Regions from separate parts of the Arthrobacter zhangbolii genome, predicted to be linked through region 1. Evidence: riboswitches for the same ligand, from Rfam matches in the RefSeq annotation. Region 1 holds a riboswitch; each other region holds the start of a gene.
The links. Region 1 has a riboswitch for S-adenosylmethionine ahead of MUK71_RS00370 (cobalamin-independent methionine synthase II family protein). Riboswitches for the same ligand answer to the same signal wherever they lie in the genome.

Region 1 (4,358 bases):
ACTACTCGGTCACTGACGGCGGCCTCGGCATCGATATTGCTGTTGCAACCTCTCTGGTCGGCGCCTACGGCGGCGGTGTCTACCTCTCCACCATTCTTGCTGCCTGGCTGGCGGACCGCGTCCTCGGGTCCGAGCGCGTGCTCTTCTACTCTGCCGCCGTCGTTATGCTCGGCCACATTGCCCTGGCCGTCCTGCCGGGCACTCCCGGGCTGGCAGCGGGCCTGATCATGATTGCCCTCGGTTCCGGCGGCGTCAAAGCCAACGCCACCTCCCTGGTGGGCACCCTGTACGCGGAGAAGGATGAACGGCGTGACGCCGGGTTCTCCATCTTCTACATGGGCATCAACCTTGGCGCCCTGGTGGGCCCCCTCCTGACCGGCCTTGCCCAGGTGGAACTCGGCTTCCACTACGGCTTCGGCCTCGCCGCCGTCGGCATGGCCATCGGCCTGGTCCAGTACGGCATGACCCGCAAGTACCTGCCCGAGACCGCCCACGAAGTGGCCAATCCGCTGCCTAAGCAGCAGTACCTCAAGGTAGGGATCTACGCGGCGGCCGCCGTCGTCGCGATTGTCCTGGCCGTAGTGTTCGGCATCCTGAGCGCCGGCAACCTGGCCGTGGTGATGGCCGCAGTGGCCATCCTGGCCGCGGTTGCCTACTTCGTCATCATCCTTGGCAGCAAGAAGGTCAACAAGCTGGAACGGCGCCGGGTGTACTCCTTTATGCCGCTGTTCATTGCCAGCGCCGCCTTCTGGGCCCTGTTCCAGCAGCAGTTCACCGTGGTGGCGCTGTACGCCGACACCTCCCTGAACCGGACCATCTTCGGCTGGACCATGCCGCCGAGCTGGGTGCAGTCGATCAACCCGATCTTCATCATCATCTTCGCGGCCGTTTTCGCTGCGGTCTGGACCAAGCTGGGCGACCGGCAGCCGTCCTCGCCGCTGAAGTTCGCACTGGGGCTTGCCGTCATGGGCCTGGCGTTCCTCGCCTTCATTCCGTTCTCCGGCGGCGGACCCAACAGCACCCCGCTGATGGCACTGGTCGGGATCCTGCTGCTGTTCACCTTCGCGGAACTCTTCATCTCCCCGATCGGCCTGTCCGTGGCCACCAAACTGGCACCGGAGGTCTTCCGGACCCAGATGGTTGCACTGTTCTTCCTCTCGGTTTCCCTGGGCACCACCCTCGCGGGCTGGCTGGCACAGTTCTACAACCCCGAGACCGAGGTCAGCTACTTCCTGTTCAGCGGCGGAACCGCCATTGTCCTGGGCATCGCCCTGGCAGCGGGCACACCGGCCATCAAGAAGCTGATGAGCGGCGTGCGCTAGCAAGCACGGCGGCACCAGCGCCTCCTTATGGACGGCGGCACCGGGATTTCCCGGGGCCGCCGTCCTTTTTGCGTTCCGTCATGTGCTTGGTGCGGGCGGCACGGCATGGTTAGGATGGCACCAGCTTCAGGAGACACGGCCGCCAAGCTCCGACTTGGCCGTGCACCAACCCCATGCTTCACGGGTGGTTCGGATGACGAAGCGGCCCGCTCCGCCTTTTACAGGCATCCGGTGCGGGCAAGAGCACGAAATCCCAGAGGATTCCCATGCGTAAAAGCACTGACCGTATTCTGACCACCCATGCCGGTTCCCTTCCGCGCACGCCCGAGCTGCTGGCTGCCAATGCCGCCCGGGAGGCGAACCCTGCGGATACCGGGGGCTACGCGGAGCTCCTGCAGGCCGCCGTGACGGACCTGGTGCGCCGCCAGCAGCAGGCAGGCATCGACATCCCCAACGACGGCGAGTACGGGCACGCCATGTCATCGGCCGTGGATTACGGCGCCTGGTGGTCCTATTCCTTCGCCAGGCTCAGCGGTCTCAGCGTGGCCGAGACGGGCATCTGGGAGATGGAACCCGTCCGTTCCTCGCCGGGCAACGTTGTCCTGACGAGCTTCGGGGACCGCCGCGACCGGCAGCGCTTCGCTGCGGCCTACACCGACCCGTCCTCGGGGATCACCACCGGGGCGCAGAAGATCTTCCCGAAGGTCACGGGTCCGGTGAAGTACACCGGGCACGACGCCGTGGCGGGGGATATCGCGAACCTGAAGGCCGGCCTGGCCGCGGCAGATCTGACGGAAGGATTCCTGGCCTCGCTTTCCCCCGGTTCCTGTTCCCGGATTGCCAACGAGTACTACGCCACGGAGGAGGAGTTCATCTACGCGTGTGCGGATGCCATGCGGGAAGAGTACAAGGCGATTATCGACGCCGGGCTGATCGTGCAGATTGATGATCCGTCGATTGCGGAGAACTGGGACCAGATCAACCCGGAGCCTTCGGTTCAGGACTACCTGCGCTTCACTCAGATCCGCGTGGAAGCACTGAACTATGCGCTGCGGGGCCTGCCGGAGGATCGGATTCGCTTCCACCTGTGCTGGGGGTCCTGGCACGGGCCGCACACCACCGACATCGAGTTCCGGCATCTGGTGGACACGCTGCTGACGATCAATGCCGGGGGCTACAGCTTCGAGGCGGGCAATGTGCGCCACGAACATGAATGGCGGGTCTGGGAGGACACCAAGCTGCCGGCGGGCAAGGTGATTATCCCGGCCGTCGTCTCCCATGCCACCAACGTGGTGGAACATCCGGAGCTGGTGGCGGACCGGATTGAACGCTTTGCCCGGCTGGTGGGCCGGGAGAACGTCATCGCTTCCACGGACTGCGGTCTGGGCGGTCGGGTGCATCCGCAGATTGCCCAGGCCAAGCTTGAGGCGCTGGGGGAAGGCGCACGGCTGGCCAGCAGCCGCCTCTGGTAGCTAAAGTTGCGATCGTAAGGTTGCTGATAGTCGAAGGCAGAGGAGGGCATCATGGCTGACACCAATGCGAAGGATCCCGGACCCGAACCGACCAATCCAATCGAGAACGCCGCCGACAACCTCATGCAGAACCTGGGCGAAGAGGTGCCGGACGGCAGCGGCAGCCAGGACCGGTCCGATCCGCGCACCGAGGTCCATTCGAACCTGGCCCAGGGCCTGAACGCCGATAACTCGAATTTCACGGCGAAACACAAGGACCGCTAGCCCGGTTCATCCGACTGCGGCACGCGGGAGAGTACTCCGCGTGCCGCAGTCCTTTGCTTAAAGGCCTGTGGAAATGCGCGCTAACTGCCCAGGCCGGCGCTGGTCAGGGCCAGCATCCCGGCGGCTGCGGACAGGAGACCCAGCGCGCAGACGGTGTTAAACACCGTCCAGCCCTCCTGCCGACGGCCCCGGGCAGCCAGGACGGCGGCGGCCGCCCAGGATGCTGCGAAAGCCAGGACCGGCAGGATGCCGCCGGCAAACCCGGCGGTATCCGAGGCCCAGCGTGGCAGGGCAAATGCACTCCGCTGGGTCCAGGAGAACCAGAACACCGGCGTTGCACAGACGTAGGCCGCGTTGAGGAAAACCGCGGCCGCGACGGTGCCGGGGCGCACGGCACGGGCGCGGACGCGTCCGGGGGCTGCACTGCCCTGCATGCTCATGCCTGTCCGCCTTCCCCACCGGTCCCGCCGCTGTGTGGATAAGAGCATACGGCGGCGGCGGGCGATACACGCGTAGCAGCCCGTCTGCCGCCCCCGGTGTTTCTTTGGCATGCTTAGGGGTATGTCTAATCGTGCAGGCAACCGTGCCGAACCTTCCGACCTTGTAGACCTCACCGCGCTGTTGGACGCCTATTACGACGTCGCGCCGGACCCATCGAACATCGCCCAGCGGGTGGCGTTTGGTACCTCCGGCCACCGGGGTTCCTCCCTGAACGGCGCTTTTAATGAACGGCACATTGCTGCCATCACGCAGGCGATTGTGGAGTACCGCACCTCGGCAGGCATCACCGGGCCGCTGTTTATGGGCAAGGACACCCATGCCCTCTCCGAGCCGGCACAGAACACCGCCCTGGAAGTCCTCGCCGCCAACGGCGTGAACGTGCTTATTGATGCACGGAACGGCTTCACTCCCACCCCGGCCGTCAGCCACGCCATCCTGAAGTACAACGCTTCGCGGACCGACCAGGCGGACGGCATTGTGGTCACTCCGTCCCACAATCCGCCCGCAGACGGCGGTTTCAAGTACAACCCGCCCACGGGCGGTCCGGCCGGATCGGACATCACCAACTGGGTGGCGGACCGTGCCAACCAGCTGCTTGAAGCCGGTCTGGAGGGCGTGAAGCGCATTCCGCTGGGCGAGGCCCGTCTGGCCGACTCCGTGGGGACCTACGACTTCCTGCAGAACTACGTCCAGGACCTCCCCTCGGTGCTGAACCTGGATGCCATCCGCAGTGCCGGGCTGCATATCGGTGCCGACCCCCTGGGCGGTGCGTCAGTGGATTACTGGGGCGCCATTGCCG
Region 2 (4,358 bases), 740 kb from region 1:
CTTCTTCAGGGCATCCGGCACTGCGGAACTCGTGCCCGGCGTCCCGCTGACTGCCCAATTGTGGAGCTGGAAGACCATCGATGGGAAGGCCACCTCGGGGCGGGGCACCTCGGACTCGAACAACTCCCCCGGGGCTGAAAACCCCGGAAGCCGGTCCCGGAGGTAATCGGCGCCAGCGGCTACCATGCCCTCCTCAAGCAGCTTGAACAGGGTCCTCGCCTGCTTTTCCTTGAGGTCCTGACGGGCCTGTTCGGCCTGGGTCTTCGCGAACCGAACCTGACGGGCAACATCCTCCAGCGCACCGATCAGGATGTTCCGTGCTGCCAGCTGCGCTGCGGCATTCCGGCGGTACGAGTCCGCGAACGGGCCGCGGAATTCTTCCAGCGCTTCTCCCGTAGCCGAGGCCCGCGGACCGCGCTGCTCACCCAACGCAGCGGCGGCCTCGTCGCAGGCCGCTATGAGCTGGTCAGCCGTGCCAGCATCAAAGTCCATTTCAGGATCCCCCATCCCCCGGCAAGCACTTCCGCTTCTGAGCCGCAGGATAAACAGTACATGTACCGCCCCCGGCGAAGCCTGCCCGATTCGGGGTGCGGCGGATCACCGGACGCCGTGCGCGCCGGCTGGATTCTCCGGTTCCTGCCTCACTCCGGCCGGGCCGGTTCCAGAGGCGGGTCGTAGCACTCGGCCACCACCGCCGCAGCCGGTCCGGCGGTTGCGGCAGCAGCTTCCCGGACCATCCCGGCAAAGGACGCGGGTCCGCAGACGTAAATCCAGTCCGGGTGCTGGGTAGCCAGGACGCCCAGCAGATCCTGAGCGGTGACGCGCCGGCCCTGGCTGCCGGTATCCCACAGCCGCAACTCAACGGAGGTTGCCAGCCCGCCGGCTGCAAGAACGTCGCGGACCGTGTCGCATTCATCGCTGCGGCCTACAAAAAACAGGGCGGCGCGTTCATACTGCCGTGCCGGGTCCCGCAGCAGCCTCCCCAATAGGCCCAGACCGGAGGCCAGACCGGAACCGGCGGCAACGAACAGGGGGCGGTGGACGGAGCCGGGCAGCAGGATGCCCGGGCCCGGCCGGGAGATGGACAGCACCGCACCGCCTGCCGGGTCCAGCAGCGCTGCACTGACCAACCCGCGTGCGCTCCGCTTCACGTAGAGGGTCATGGTGCGGCTCCCGCGGTCTACGGACAGCACCGCAAAATAGCTGGTATGCACCCCCGTTGCGGCGGCAGCGGAAACAGCAACGTGCCCTCCTTCCAGCAGGTCCTTTTCATCCAATTCAGCGGGCCATTCCAGCTGTACCAAGGCTGCCGTTTCATGGACGGAATACACGCGATGGCCTGGAATCTTCCAGCATATTTCCGGGGCGGTGGATATACCCATTTAGCACCAATCCTGACGTTTATAAAAGGGTTTTAAAAATGTGGTTGATTTTTGCGCAGCCTTCGTGTCCGGCCCGGCGGGTCCGCATGACGGCGGCGGATTCCCCACCCCTGAAGCCGGTGAACGGTAACCGGCCGGTACCGGCTTTCGCCTTGCTGTCGGCAGGGACGAAACGGTCGGAGAGAATAACTTCAGCAGGCGGTCACAATGGTTTACAAACAGCCGCCGGGGATATATTTCCCGCTATTCATAAACCCCTAGTTCCAGCGAGGCAGCTGAGATATCCGGGGTCCGGCGGAAACGGGATGTGCAGAACCGTACTCCCAGCCGGCACCGCATTGTCAAGCCCGGCCGGGCCCGGCAAAAAGGAACAAAACAATCCTCCGCCAGGTCCTTCGCGCGCGCGGTAAGGGCCCATCAAAAACTGTCTTTGTCATCAAGGGAAATATTTCGTCACCGGCCTTGCGGACCGGGTCCGGGCGGGTTTGTATGGGTCCTGTCCGCACAACCTGTTTTGGACGACTTACCATCCAGAGCGGCTGAGAGACCTGGCTCGTTGACGTCGCAGCAACCACCCTTCGGGGGACGGTGCTAATGCCAGGACCGATGGAGAAACCTCATTCACCGTTGGTCCATGACCGCTGCTTTGCCATGCGGTGATGGCCTCCAACGTGCCTGGATGCGGTGTGCCTCGGTGATGACTGAGAGGACCGCCCCATGCTTTACCTGAACCAGACAGACCCTCACCCCGGACCAGGGGCCACCCCCGTTACCGGGGCGCTGCTGCGGCGGCGCACCGCCCTGAAGATCGCCGCCGCTTTCGCGGCGGCAGCCCTGGCCCTGACCGGCTGCCAGCAGGCGGCGTCGGACCAGGGCCCCGGAACCCGGGTGGCCGCCGGAACCCCGGTGGAGGGCGGCACCCTGATCTACGCCGAGGTCACGCCGATCAACAACTGGCAAACCCAGTCCGCCCGGTTTTACGAAAAAGCCAACGTGCTGAACAGCGTGCTGGACCGGCTGACCTATTTCGATCCGGAGTCAGGTGATCTGGTGCCGTGGCTCGCCTCCGAATTCTCAGCCAACGCCGAGCACACCGAGTTCATCTTCACCGTCCGCCCCGGTGTCACCTTCAGCGACGGCACGCCGCTGGATGCCGCCGCGGTCAAAGCGAATCTGGACAGTTTCGGATTCGGTATTCCCGCTGCCCAGATCCAGCCGAACGTCGACTTCGCCGGCTATACCTCCAGTGAAGTGACGGCCCCGGACCAGGTAAAGGTCACCCTGGCCGCTCCGAATTCCAACTTCCTGCGGGCCACCTCCTCCGTCACCGCCGGCTTGGTCTCCCCGGCCACCCTGGGCCTTGACGCCGCTGGGCAGTCCGCCCTGTCCCGCATTTCCGGTTCCGGCCCGTTTGTCTTCGAATCCGAGAAACCCGACGAGGAGGTGGTGCTGGCCAAGCGCGGGGACTACGCGTGGGCACCCGAGACCTCGGACAACCAGGGCGCCGCATATCTGGACCGGGTGGTCATCAAGTACCTGCCCGAGGTGGCGCACCGGGCCGGTGCCGTGCAATCCGGTCAGGTGGACCTGGTCCGCGGACTGCAGCCGGCAGACGAAGCCGCACTGGCCGCCAGCGGGAGCCAGGTCCTGGCGCCGGCGGGAACCGACCTGACGTCAAACATGGCCGCTGTCCGGACCGGCAGCGGACGGCTCGCAGATCCGCAGGTCCGCCGCGCACTGCAGCTGGGCATCGACCGGCAGTCCATCAAGGACACCGTGCTTTCGGACAGTTACACCATCGCCGCCTCCGTGCTGAACCACGGGGCACCGGGATTCGTGGACCTCAGCGCCGAGCTGGCCTATGACCCGGAGCAGGCCAAGGACCTGCTGGACGACGCCGGGTGGACGGTGGGCGCTGACGGCATCCGCGAGAAGGACGGCGAGAAACTGGCCCTGACCGTCACCAGCTCCAACAACTCCGTGGTGATCAAACCGGCCTTCGAGCTGATCGAACAGCAGTGGCGGCAGATCGGCGTGCAGCTGAAGAACCGGGCGGCGGACAACACGTTCCTGGCCACCGCCATGCCGGACCCCGCCGTCGAACTCTTCGGCACCCGGCAGTTCATTTACGGCGGACTCGGGCCCATTTTTGAACCGGATAACAACACCATGACCCACACCTCGGACCCGGCACTGAATGAGCTCTTCGCCGCCGAGCGCGCAGCCGGCCCCGGACCGGACCGGGACCGGATCCTGGCCGAGGAGCAGCGCGCCCTGGTCCTGGAGCAGGCCTACTCCCTGGTGCTGTGGGACGAGGTGCAGGTCTACGGCGCAGGCCCGGACACGCACATTGACTTCACGTCCGGAACAGCGCCCATCTTCCAGGGCGCCTGGACGGCGGGGAGCTAAGCCGTGACCCGTTATCTGTTGCTGCGCACCGGCCAGGCCATCCTGGTGGTGTGGCTGGCGTACACCCTGATTTTCCTTGCCGTGCAGCTGCTGCCCAGCGACCCGGTCACCATTTTCCTCACCGCGGATTCGGCCGTGGACCAGGCCGCCATCGACACCATGAAGGCCCAGTACGGGTATGACCAGCCGCTGGCGGTGCAGTACCTCCACCAGCTCGGCGCCCTGCTGCAGGGCGACGCCGGGTACTCGCTGACCTCCGGGGAACCGGTGATGCAGCGGATCGGCGGGGCGCTGGGCTCCACGCTGGCGCTGGCCGGATCGGCCCTGGCGGCCGCCGTCGTTATTGCCCTGGCAGTGGTGTCCGCCGCGGTGCTGGCACCGTCCGGGCGGGTGCGCCGGATCCTGGCGAACCTGCCGCCGCTGTTCTCGGCGGTGCCGGTGTTCTGGCTGGGCCTGGTCCTGCTGGAACTGCTCTCCATCCGGCTGGGCGTACTGTCCATTTTCCCGGACGGCTCATTCCTGTCCCTGGCCGTGCCGGTGTTTGTGCTGGCCGTCCACGTCTCCGCG
Region 3 (4,358 bases), 1.1 Mb from region 1:
CAGCGAGCCGCGCCCGCGGGCGACGTCGTGCCCCATCAGCGCTTCGGTCAGGACCAGGTAGGTATTGGCGTCGAAACGGCCGGCCAGCTTGCCGGCCTGGTGGTCGAGGTAGCTTTCGACGGCGTATCGGCCCCGTTCAGCGGGCAAAACGGCGCCGAAGGGGTTCTCGTCCTCCTGCGGGCTGCGCCCGAACCGGTATTCGAGCTCCGGTTCGGACCGGTAGGTAATGTGGGCGATCCGCCGGGCCAGGCCGAGGCCTGCCAGGGGCGGGTTCCCGTTGTAGTAATCGCCGCCGCTGAAGTCCGGGTCCAGCCGGATGGCGGCAATCTGCGCCTGCGCAAAGGCGATCTGTTCGGCGGTGCTGGCCGGGGTTGCCGCGATCACGGCACAGCGCTGCACCCGGTCCGGTTCCGTGGCCGCCCATTCCAGCGCCCGCGCCCCGCCCAGGGAGCCGCCCAGCACGGCATGCCAACGGGCTATGCCAAGGCGGTCCGCCAGCCGTGCCTCGGCCCGCACGGCGTCACGGATGGTAACCAGCGGGAACCGTGAGCCCCACGGCAGGCCCTGCGGGTCCAGCGAGGACGGGCCGGTGGAGCCGTAGCAGCCGCCGATCATATTCGCCGCGACCACGTAGAACCGATTGGTGTCCACGGGCCGGCCCGGCCCCACCAGCTCATCCCACCAGCCGGGCTCATCCGTGTGCCCGCGGGCCACATGGGTGCTTCCGGTGAGGGCGTGGGCCACAAACACGGCGTTGCTCGCGTCCGCGTTCAGCTGGCCCCACGTCTCATACCCGAGGACGACGTCGGGCAGGTATCCGCCGGTTTCCAGTTCAAGTCCGCCGATCGAGGCGAACCGCAGCACCCCGTCCACGGCGGTGGCGGGGTACTGCGGTGCAGAATGCCGAATAGTCACGGTGCCCCGTTACGCGCCCTTGGCGGCCCGGAAGCCGGCCTCGAGATCCGCGAGGATGTCGTCAATGTGCTCGATGCCCACGGAGAGCCGCACGAGCCCGGGGCTGACTCCGGCGGCGAGCTGCGCCTCGGCTCCCAGCTGGCTGTGCGTGGTGGAGGCCGGATGGATGACCAGCGAGCGCACGTCACCCACGTTGGCCACATGGGAGTGCAGTTCCAAACCATCCACGAACCGCTTGCCTGCTTCCACTCCCCCGGCAATCTCGAAGGACACAATGGCCCCCGTTCCGCGCGGGCCGTACTTGCGTCCGCGTTCGAACCACGGGCTCGACTCCAGGCCCGCGTACGCAACGGACAGGACGTCGTCGTGCGCCTCCAGCCAGTTGGCAACCTCGACGGCGTTGGCCACGTGCCGCTCCACCCGCAGGCTGAGGGTTTCCAGGCCCTGGGCAATAAGGAACGCGTTGAACGGTGAGACCGCCGAGCCGAGATCGCGCAGCAGCTGCACACGTGCCTTGAGGATGAAGGCCAGGTTGGCGCCAAGCGGGCTCCCGACCCCCAGGTCCCGGGCGTAGACCAGCCCGTTGTAGCTCTCATCCGGTGTGTTGAAGCCGGGGAACTTCTCCGGGTCCGCCGCGAAGTCGAAGTTCCCCGAATCCACGATGACGCCGGCAATGGAGGTGCCGTGCCCGCCGAGGTACTTGGTGGCCGAGTGCACCACAATGTCCGCACCCCATTCAATGGGGCGGATGAGGTACGGCGTGGCGAGCGTGTTGTCCACGATCAGCGGCACCCCGGCCTGGTGTGCCACGGCGCTGATGCCTTCAAGGTCCAGTACGTCCTGGCGCGGGTTGGACACCACCTCGCCGAAGAACGCCTTGGTGTTGGGCTGCACCGCGGTGCGCCACTGCTCCAGGTCATCCGGGTCCTGCACAAAGGTGGTCTCGATGCCGAACTTCTTCAGCGTGTGCTTTAACAGGTTGTACGTGCCGCCGTACAGGCTGGGGCTGGCCACAATGTGGTCACCGGCCTGGGCCACGTTCAGCAGGGCGAAGGTTTCCGCGGCCTGTCCCGAGGCCAGCAGCAGTGCGCCGACCCCGCCTTCCAGGGACGCGATCCGGTTCTCCACCGCTTCCTGGGTGGGGTTTCCGATCCGGGTGTAGATGGGTTCAAGATCGGCCAGGGCAAACCGGTTTGCGGCTGCCTCGGCGCTGGGAAAGACGAAGGACGATGTCTGGTAGATGGGCAGGGCGCGGGCGCCGGTGACGGCGTCGGGCTCCTGTCCTACGTGGATCTGACGGGTTTCAAAAGACCAATCTGCACTCATGATGCTCCCTCATTCCAGGGGCCGCACACTACCTTCGCGGGAACATCCGGGTACGCCGGATGTCCGGTGGGGTTTGTGGGACCCGCGCTTGCCGGACGCCCTTTTGGCGTGCGGCCAGGTCTTCACCCGGGGCACCCCACCGCGGTTGGAGGGTTGCCGGCCAGCAAGCCGGGGCTATCTGCTGGCACTCATGACCTGCACCCATAAAAACTGATCCGCTGAGGATGCGCAACCTTCGTGACTTTTCGTGAAAAAATAACCGGCCCCGTGTATAGATTTCGTGTCCTGAGGCAACTGGATTTCTTCTTAGGCTTCCCTTAGTCGAGACGGGCATCACAACGTGCCACAATGAGCCGCATGCGCTTGGACCATGTTTCTTATGCCTGTGAATCCGACGGTCTTTTGGCCACCACCGAGAGGATTGCTGCTGCTCTCGGAGCCGACTTCGTAAAGGGTGGCGTCCACCCCCGATTCGGTACCCGCAATATGATCCTGCCCCTGGCCAACAACCAATATGTGGAAGTTGTCGAGGTGCTCAACCACCCTGCCTCGGACAAGGCGCCCTTCGGGCAGGCCGTCCGCCAGCGCTCCGAATGCGGAGGCGGCTGGATGGGGTGGTGCGTTGCAGTCGATGACCTCTCGCCCTTCGAAGAACGCCTGGGCCGCCCGTCAGTGCCGGGCAACCGCAAATTCCCTGATGGCCAGGAACTCACCTGGCGCCAGATCGGCATCAACGGCCTGATCGCGGATCCCCAGGTGCCCTACCTGCTGCGCTGGGATGACGGCACCGAGGCACTGCACCCCTCCAATGCCCTGCCCGGGATGCCCGGTTCGGTGAAACTGAATTCGCTGACCATCGCCGGGTCGGCTGCCCGGGTCACTGACTGGCTGGGCCACCCGGTGGAGGCACCGCTGGAGGGCGTCGACGTCACCTGGATCGCTCCGGCCGGCACGCCCGGCATCATGTCGGTCACCTTCGACACCGCCAACGGCCGGGTGGAGATCTAGCTCCGGGGTTTTGCTGCCGGTTTGGGGTTTTCCTGCCGGTCTGAGAATTCCCTCCGCTGCAAAGTGGCAGGAATTTCCCAAACCGGTAGATTCTCTCTCCGAGCCGCAGGTTTTCCACATTTGAGCCTGGTTCGCTCGCATCTACGCCACCGCCCTTCCACCCTGAAGGCGTGAATCCCGAGCTCATCTTCGCGGCTGACGCCGATTCCTTCGGCTCAGGCCGCCGTTCCCTTGCCCTGCAGTGCCGGGCGGGGCAACTGGTGAGGCTTCGTGCCGGGATCTATATCGACGTCGAGGTATGGCGACAGCTCCGTGCCTGGGAAAAAGAGCGGGTACGTATCCAGGCAGCATCACAACAGGTGCCCGGGCAACGCGTCCTCGTCCAGCAGTCCGCCGCCGTCATTTGGGGGCTACCGGTGATCGATTCACCACCTGAGGTGCTACTGCTGGCTTCCCCGTCCTCCCACGGCCGGCGCCGGGGCGGTCTCCACTGGACGGAACGCAAGCTGCTGGAGCCGCTCGATGTTGTGGAGGGAATGTCGCTGACCTCCCGTGCACAGACCGCCCTGGACATGGCCGTGTATCTGGCTTTCGAGCACTCGGTTCCGGCTATGGACAGTGTCCTGCGCCCGCACCTGGTGCACGGCCGCCCAGCCACGAACAAAGACGAGCTGGAAAAACTGGCTCGGAACCTGCCCGACATGGCCAAACAGACGAGGGCCCGGCGCGTAATCGACTTTGCCGACCCCCGGTCCGAGTCCCCCGGGGAATCGTATTCACGTGCAGTTCTGCACCGCCATGGTTTTCCGGTTCCGGAGCTTCAGTATGAATTTCTTACTTCAATGGGTCGCTTCCGAACAGATTTTTATTGGAAGGACCAGCGGGTGGTCGGAGAATTCGACGGTGCAGTGAAGTACGGTGCCAACGGATCCGTACTCCCTCCGTCGTGGGACACGCTGATGCAGGAAAAGCGCCGGGAAGACGCCATCCGTGCAACCGGGGTCGCTTTTGTCCGCTGGTCCTGGCGCGATATCCGCATGCCGGCGCAGCACCCGGAGAGCCTGGTCCACCGGCTGATCCAAGCTGGCCTGTCTCCAACCCGCCGCCAG

Region 2: it holds a riboswitch for S-adenosylmethionine, as region 1 does, so the genes downstream of both, MUK71_RS03825 (ABC transporter substrate-binding protein) here and MUK71_RS00370 (cobalamin-independent methionine synthase II family protein) in region 1, are expected to answer to the same signal.
Region 3: it holds a riboswitch for S-adenosylmethionine, as region 1 does, so the genes downstream of both, MUK71_RS05570 (bifunctional o-acetylhomoserine/o-acetylserine sulfhydrylase) here and MUK71_RS00370 (cobalamin-independent methionine synthase II family protein) in region 1, are expected to answer to the same signal.

The regions. Positions count from the first base shown of each region.
Region 1 is NZ_CP094984.1:72,545-76,902, reverse strand. Features, by position in the region: gene MUK71_RS00375 (peptide MFS transporter) at 1-1,322, shown strand, start outside; SAM riboswitch class IV at 1,447-1,572, shown strand; gene MUK71_RS00370 (cobalamin-independent methionine synthase II family protein) at 1,589-2,794, shown strand; gene MUK71_RS00365 (hypothetical protein) at 2,846-3,058, shown strand; gene MUK71_RS00360 (hypothetical protein) at 3,139-3,498, opposite strand; gene pgm (phosphoglucomutase (alpha-D-glucose-1,6-bisphosphate-dependent)) at 3,620-4,358, shown strand, end outside.
Region 2 is NZ_CP094984.1:815,867-820,224, reverse strand. Features, by position in the region: gene MUK71_RS03835 (hypothetical protein) at 1-492, opposite strand, end outside; gene MUK71_RS03830 (ferredoxin reductase domain-containing protein) at 642-1,331, opposite strand; SAM riboswitch class I at 1,906-1,995, shown strand; gene MUK71_RS03825 (ABC transporter substrate-binding protein) at 2,100-3,791, shown strand; gene MUK71_RS03820 (ABC transporter permease) at 3,795-4,358, shown strand, end outside.
Region 3 is NZ_CP094984.1:1,197,745-1,202,102, reverse strand. Features, by position in the region: gene metX (homoserine O-acetyltransferase MetX) at 1-915, opposite strand, end outside; gene MUK71_RS05570 (bifunctional o-acetylhomoserine/o-acetylserine sulfhydrylase) at 925-2,241, opposite strand; SAM riboswitch class IV at 2,321-2,437, opposite strand; gene MUK71_RS05565 (VOC family protein) at 2,599-3,249, shown strand; gene MUK71_RS05560 (hypothetical protein) at 3,420-4,358, shown strand, end outside.